2 linked regions of the Azoarcus sp. CIB genome follow. The protein of the gene in region 2 interacts with the protein of the main gene of each other region in a pairwise test. Links are inferred from orthologs where the notes say so. Each region holds a gene or a part of one and is shown on either strand. Other genes may lie near its edges.

The links. The genes of interacting proteins can lie anywhere in the genome.
Region 1: the proteins of ftsA (region 2) and AzCIB_RS00505 interact in binary tests that used the Escherichia coli proteins (3 or more experiments, as listed by UniProt). The link is inferred for Azoarcus sp. CIB from one-to-one orthologs.

Annotation. Positions count from the first base shown.
Region 1 is NZ_CP011072.1:119,777-123,487, reverse strand. The notes cover bases 738-3,661. They hold AzCIB_RS00505 (rod shape-determining protein), read right to left. Parts: upstream 2,760-3,661; coding sequence 1,716-2,759; downstream 738-1,715. Other genes in these bases: gatA (Asp-tRNA(Asn)/Glu-tRNA(Gln) amidotransferase subunit GatA), read left to right, coding at 3,170-3,661; gatC (Asp-tRNA(Asn)/Glu-tRNA(Gln) amidotransferase subunit GatC), read left to right, coding at 2,879-3,166; mreC (rod shape-determining protein MreC), read right to left, coding at 762-1,658; mreD (rod shape-determining protein MreD), read right to left, coding at 738-758. In the rest of the region: mrdA (penicillin-binding protein 2), read right to left, coding at 1-232; more of mreD, read right to left, coding at 237-737; more of gatA, read left to right, coding at 3,662-3,711. UniProt on the Escherichia coli protein: Forms membrane-associated dynamic filaments that are essential for cell shape determination. Acts by regulating cell wall synthesis and cell elongation, and thus cell shape.
Region 2 is NZ_CP011072.1:4,228,450-4,231,449, forward strand. It holds ftsA (cell division protein FtsA), read right to left. Parts: upstream 2,116-3,000; coding sequence 886-2,115; downstream 1-885. Other genes in the region: ftsZ (cell division protein FtsZ), read right to left, coding at 1-740; AzCIB_RS18910 (cell division protein FtsQ/DivIB), read right to left, coding at 2,112-2,960; AzCIB_RS18915 (D-alanine--D-alanine ligase), read right to left, coding at 2,944-3,000. UniProt on the Escherichia coli protein: Essential cell division protein that assists in the assembly of the Z ring. May serve as the principal membrane anchor for the Z ring.

The DNA.
Region 1 (3,711 bases), 4.1 Mb from region 2 along the record:
GTGCGAGCGGCACGCCGTTGCGATCGGTGATCGAACCGCGACCCGGCACGATGGGCAGCAGCGCGATGCGGTTGTCCTCGGCGCGGGTGTGGTAATAGTCGTAGCGCACGACCTGGAGGAACCAGAAGCGCGCGACCAGCAGGCCGAAGCACACCGCGATGAAGATCCCCGCGATCAGGACGCGGCGGCGGAAGCGCCCCAGTTCCTCGTCGGGGGTACGGAATTCCATCATTGGATCAGATCGGCCGATTGTCGTCCCGGTCCACCGGCTGGTACTGCGGCAGCAGCAACAGGTAGTTCAGCGGCACCCACAGCGCCGCGCTCGTCAGGCTGGACAGGAAGTACCACCACCCGGGGAATTCGGCGCCGGCGAGGAGGCGCACGACGACCATGATCACCTGCGTCAGCAGCAGCAGCGGGAACATCTGCAAGGCCTGCTGCGTCGGCGGGAACCACAGCACGCGGCGCGACACCGAGGTTGCCAGATAGCACAGCACGACGTAGGCGAGGGCGTGCTGACCCATTGCGGCGCCGTGGCCGATATCGACCAGCACACCGAACAGGAATCCCGCCCCCATGCCGACGCGCAAGGGCTCGCGGATCGACCAGAAGGCCAGCACCAGCGCGACCCAGTCGGGCACGCCGGGCGTGAGGCCGGTCGGGATGTAGCTCAGCGCAAGCGCGACCAGCAGGCTCAGGTAGGCGAACCAGGTCTTGGCGGGCAGCAGGATGCGGCTGGAACGGTGGGTCGGTTGCATCGCTTACCCCTTGAGGCCCTTGCGCGCTTCGGGTTCCGGCTCCGGCGCAGGACGCGGCGGCGGCGGCTCGGCGCGCCCCAGCAGCCGCACCTGGGTCGTGCGCTCGACCCCGGCGACCGGTTCGCACACGATCACCGCGAAAGTCTGCCCGTCGCGATCGACGCTGACGACGTCGGCCACCGGCAAGCCGGCGAGGAAGAGCCCGTCGAGGCCCGAAGTCACGAGACGGTCGCCCACACGCACGTCCGCACCCGACAGCGTGAAGCGCAGCTCCAGCCGTCCCTGGCCGGCTCCGGCGAGCACGCCACGCAAACCGTTCCGCGCGACCTGCACCGGCACCGCCTGGTCCTTGTCGGTCAGCAGCGTCACCTCGGCCTGCACCGGATACACGCGCGTGACCTGGCCGATCATGCCCTGTTCATTGACGACCGCCATGCCGGCCTCGACGCCCTGCTGGCTGCCGCGATTGAGGATCACCTTGAGATCGAACGGGTCCGGCGCGTCGTAGAGAATCTCGGCGGCGACGCTCTTCGCCGCGACCGCCGGGCCCATGTCGAGAAGGCCGCGCAGGCGGCTGTTCTCTTCCTCGAGCTGCTCGAAACGCAGCAGGCGCTGCGCCGCTTCCAGCTCGCGCCCGCGCAACGCGGCGTTATCCTTCTGCACCTCGACGAGGGTCCCGAAATACACCGCCGCGTTGCGCACGAAGTCAGCCGGTGCGGCGGCGGCCATCTGCAGCGGCCAGGTCGCCACCGACAGCGCCTGGCGCACCACTTCGAGGTAGCGGAACCTCAGGTCGGCGACCAGCATCGCCAGGCACACCGACACCAGCACCAGCAGCCGCACCAGCGGCGTGGGTCCTTGCTTGAAGATAGGCGGAGACGGATGACCGGCGAGGGACATCGTGAGGCGTGTGTGGCGGAGTGCGGCAGACCCGGAAGCCCGCCGCAACAACGCGACTTACTCGGACGCGAAGATGGACCCGAGCTTGTCCATCTTTTCCAGCGCCATGCCGCAGCCCCGCGCGACGCAGGTCAGCGGCTCCTCGGCAACGATCACCGGCAGACCGGTCTCTTCCATCAGCAGGCGATCGAGGTCGCGCAGCAACGCGCCGCCGCCGGTCAGCACCATGCCGCGGTCGGCGATGTCGGCACCCAGTTCGGGCGGGGTCTGTTCGAGGGCGATCTTCACCGCCGAAACAATCTGGTTGAGCGGCTCGGTGAGCGCCTCGAGGATCTCGTTCGACGAGATCGTGAAACTCCTCGGAATGCCTTCGGCGAGGTTGCGCCCCTTCACTTCCATCTCGCGCACTTCGGAGCCCGGGAAGGCCGAGCCGATGTTCTTCTTGATGTTCTCGGCGGTCGTATCGCCGATCAGCATGCCGTAGTTGCGGCGGATGTAATTGACGATCGAGTCGTCGAACTTGTCGCCGCCCACGCGCACGGAGCCGGCGTACACCATGCCGCCCAGCGAGATCACACCCACTTCGGTGGTGCCGCCGCCGATATCGACGACCATCGAACCGGTCGCGTCCGACACCGGCAGGCCGGCGCCGATCGCCGCCGCCATCGGTTCCTCGATCAGGTACACCTGCGACGCACCCGCCGCCAGCGCCGCGTCGCGGATCGCACGGCGCTCGACCTGGGTCGAACCGCAGGGCACGCAGATGATGATGCGCGGGCTCGGCGAGAACATGCGCGAGTCGTGCACCTTCTTGATGAACTGCTTGATCATCTGCTCGGTGACGACGAAATCGGCAATCACGCCGTCCTTCATCGGGCGGATCGCGGTGATGTTGCCCGGCGTCTTGCCCAGCATCTGCTTCGCCGCATGGCCGACCGCCTGGATCGTGCGCTTGGCGTTGGGCCCGCCCTCGGTACGGATCGCGACGACGGACGGCTCGTCGAGCACGATGCCCTTGCCGCGCACGTAGATCAGCGTGTTCGCGGTGCCAAGGTCAATGGCCAGATCGTTGGAGAAATAGGAACGAAGGAAGCCAAACATGCGGAAAATCCCGAAACCGGTGAGGAAGGTGGGCGGTGGGGCTGATGCCCGGCCGGACTGGCGGCAAACGAGTATGATAACCTACAAATCTTTGTGATTTAAGCGGGTTTTGTTTCCTCATGTCGCTTACCACTGAACAGGTCCTGCGCATCGCCGGACTCGCGCGCATCGCACTCGCCGATGGCGACGTCGAGGCCACGCGCGCCAAACTGAACGGAATCTTCGGCCTGATCGAACAGATGCAGGCGGTCGACACCAGCGGCGTCGAACCGATGAGCCACCCGCAGGACGTCGCACAGCGCCTGCGTGCCGATGTCGCGACCGAAGCGGACCGCCGCGAGGCCTTCCAGCGCGTCGCCCCGCAGACCGAAGCGGGCCTCTACCTCGTCCCGAAGGTCATCGAGTAAGCCATGATCAACGCCAGCCTCACCGAACTGCGCGCCGCACTCGACGCGAAGCGGATCTCCAGCGTCGAGCTCGCGACGCTCTTCCTCGACCGCATCGCCGCGCAGAACCCGGCGCTCAACGCCTTCATCACCGTCGACCGCGACGGCGCCCTCGCGGCCGCCCGTGCCGCCGACGCCCGCATCGCCGCCGGCAACGCCGGCCCGCTCACTGGCATCCCGCTCGCGCACAAGGACGTGTTCTGCACCGAAGGCGTGCTCACGACCTGCGGCTCGAAGATGCTGTCGAACTTCGTCAGCCCGTATGACGCCCACGTCGTCTCGCTGCTCAAGGCCGCCGGTGCGGTCAACCTGGGCAAGACCAATATGGACGAGTTCGCGATGGGCTCGTCGAACGAGAACTCGCACTACGGTCCGGTGAAGAACCCGTGGGACACCGCCCGCATCCCGGGCGGCTCCTCCGGCGGCTCGGCTGCCGCGGTCGCCGCGCGCCTCGCCCCGATCGCCACCGGCACGGACACCGGCGGTTCGGTGCGCCAACCCGCCGG
Region 2 (3,000 bases):
CCCTCGAGCAGCGGGCTCACGGCGGCCTGCTCGGCGGCGATGCGTGCGCGGTCCATGCCGGAGGCTTCGGCCGAACCCATCATCGCGCGGCCCATCTCGCCCATTGCGGTGCGCACGTCCTGGAAGTCGACGTTCACCAGGCCCGGCACATTGATGATCTCGGCGATGCCGCCAACGGCGCTGCGCAGCACGTTGTCGGCGGAGCGGAAGCAGTCCTCGAAGCCGGCGTCGTCGCCGTACACTTCGAGCAGCTTGTCGTTGAGGACGATGATCAGCGAGTCGACGTAGCGGGTCAGCTCCTCGACGCCGCTTTCCGCGACGCGCAGGCGGTTCTCGAAGTCGAAGGGCTTGGTCACGACCGCGACGGTCAGGATGCCCATCTCCTTGGCGATCTCGGCCACGACCGGCGCCGCGCCGGTGCCGGTGCCGCCGCCCATGCCGCCGGTGATGAAGCACATGTGGGCGCCGTCGAGCGCCGCAGCGATCGCTTCGCGCGAATCCTGCGCCGCGGCACGGCCGGCTTCGGGCTTCGAGCCGGCGCCCAGGCCCGAGTTGCCCAGCTGGATCTTGTTCGGGGCGAGGCAGCGATGGAGCGCCTGCGCATCGGTGTTGGCGACGATGAATTCGACGCCCTGCACCCCTTCCCGGATCATGTGATCGACGGCATTGCCGCCGGCGCCGCCGACACCGATCACCTTGATGATCGTGCCGGTCTGCTCCTTCTCAACGATTTCAAACATTTGCCTCGCCTCCTGAAAAACAACCCCGATACGCACCGAGCCGCCGCCGAGTCTACATCTAGTAATAAATCAAAAGTTTACAACTAAATAAGGGGACCTGATCAACAACTCATTCAATTTGGCTGAAAAATTCCACGCCGTTCCGTCAAAAATTCTTCTCGAACCACGCCTTCATGCGGCCGAACACCTGCTTCACGCTCCGGGTGTCGCGCGCGAGCATGCCGCGGCGGCGCTGGGCATGGCCTTCCATGACCAGGCCCATGGCTGTGGCATAGCGCGGATGGCACACGACATCCGCAAGGCCTCCCGAATACTGCGGTGCGCCCACGCGCACCGGCATGTGGAACACTTCCTCGCCGAGTTCGACCATGCCGAGCATCACGGACGAGCCACCGGCGAGCACGATGCCCGAGGAGAGCAGCTCTTCGTAGCCGCTGCGACGCAGCTCGGCCTGCACGAGTTCGAACAGTTCGGACACGCGCGGCTCGATGACGTCGGCGAGACGCTGGCGCGACAGCGGACGCGGCGGGCGGTCGCCGACGCCGGGTACCTCGATCATTTCCTCGGGATCGGCCAGCGTGTGCATCGCGACGCCGTGGCGGATCTTGATCTCCTCGGCTTCGGAGGTCGGCGTGCGCAGTGCCATCGCGATGTCGTTGGTGATCTGGTCGCCCGCGACCGGCAGCACCGCCGTGTGGCGGATCGCGCCGTGCGTGAAGACCGCGATGTCGGTCGTGCCGCCGCCGATGTCAACGAGGCACACGCCCAGTTCCTTCTCGTCCTCGGTCAGCACCGCATAGCTCGAGGCGAGCGGCTGCAGGATGAGATCCATGACCTCGAGTCCGCAGCGGCGCACGCACTTGATGACGTTCTGGGCCGCCGACACGGCGCCGGTGACGATATGCACCTTGACCTCGAGCTTGACGCCGCTCATGCCGATCGGCTCGCGCACGCCGCCCTGCCCGTCGATGATGAATTCCTGGGTGAGCGTGTGCAGGATCTGCTGTTCCGCGGGCACCGGCATTGCACGGGCGACCTCGATCACGCGCTCGACGTCGAGCGGGGTGACCTCCTTGTCCTTGATCGCGACCATGCCGTTGGAGTTGAAGCTCTTGATGTGACTGCCGGCGATCCCGGTATAGACGTCGCGGATCTTGCAGTCGGCCATCAGCTCGACTTCCTGGATCACGCGCGAGATCGCATCGACGGTGGCCTCGATGTTCACGACCACGCCGCGCTTCAGGCCGCTGGTCGGCTGCGTACCGACGCCCACGACGTTGAGCCGCCCGTCGGGACGAACCTCCGCGACCATGCACGTGACCTTGGCGGTACCGATGTCCAGCCCGACGATCAGGTCCTTGTATTCCTTGCTCATTGCTTGCCTTTCGCTGCCTTGAAGTCCCCCACCGGGGTGAGGGCGAATCCGCTCGGGTAGCGGAGATCCGCTACCGCCACTTGCACACCAACCTTTTCCTTCGCCTGCGACCAGGCGCTCACGAAGCGCTCCAGGCGCTCGCCGATCGGCGCCTTTTCCTGGTCACGGCCGAGCATGATCACCATGCCGTCGTCGAGCTTGAGCTCCCACGCCTCGCGCGCAGAGAGCGCGAGACCGACGAGCTTGCGGCCGAGCGGCTCGAGCATCGCGCCGAATTCGCGGTGCTTCGCCTGGATATAGGCAGCCGACCCCTGCGGCCCGGAGAAGGACGGCAGTTCGGCGTTGCTCGCCGCGACGAAGACCTCGCCCTGGCGGTTGACGAGCTGCGAATCGCCGCTTTCGGACACAGTCCAGTAGGCCGCGGCCTGGTGTTCTTCGAGGCGCAGTTCCAGCACGTCGGGCCAGCGGCGGCGGACTTCGGCGCGCCGGACCCAGGGCAGTTTCTCGAAGGTCTCGCGCACGGTTTCGAGGTCCACCGAGAAGAAGTTGCCGTGGATCGCACTGCGGGCCACGTATTCGAGCTGTTCGGTGGTCACCTGCGCGGGAGGCGTCAACACGACCACCTCGCGCAGCGGAAACAGGGGACGCGACAGGAACCACGCAACGAACGCGTAGCCGAACGCAACCGCCGCGAACAGCATCAGGATGTCCGAGAACAGGTTAAGCACGGCCGGCCGATGCCACACGCCCTCGCGCTCATGCGCGCGACCGGGCATCCGGCTCGTGCCGGAAAGCCCGCGCGCAGCAAGCGGAGAACGCAGGCGGAATTCAGCCAAGGCGGGCATCCTCCAGGATCGAGAGACACAGCTGGGTGAAGTCCATGCC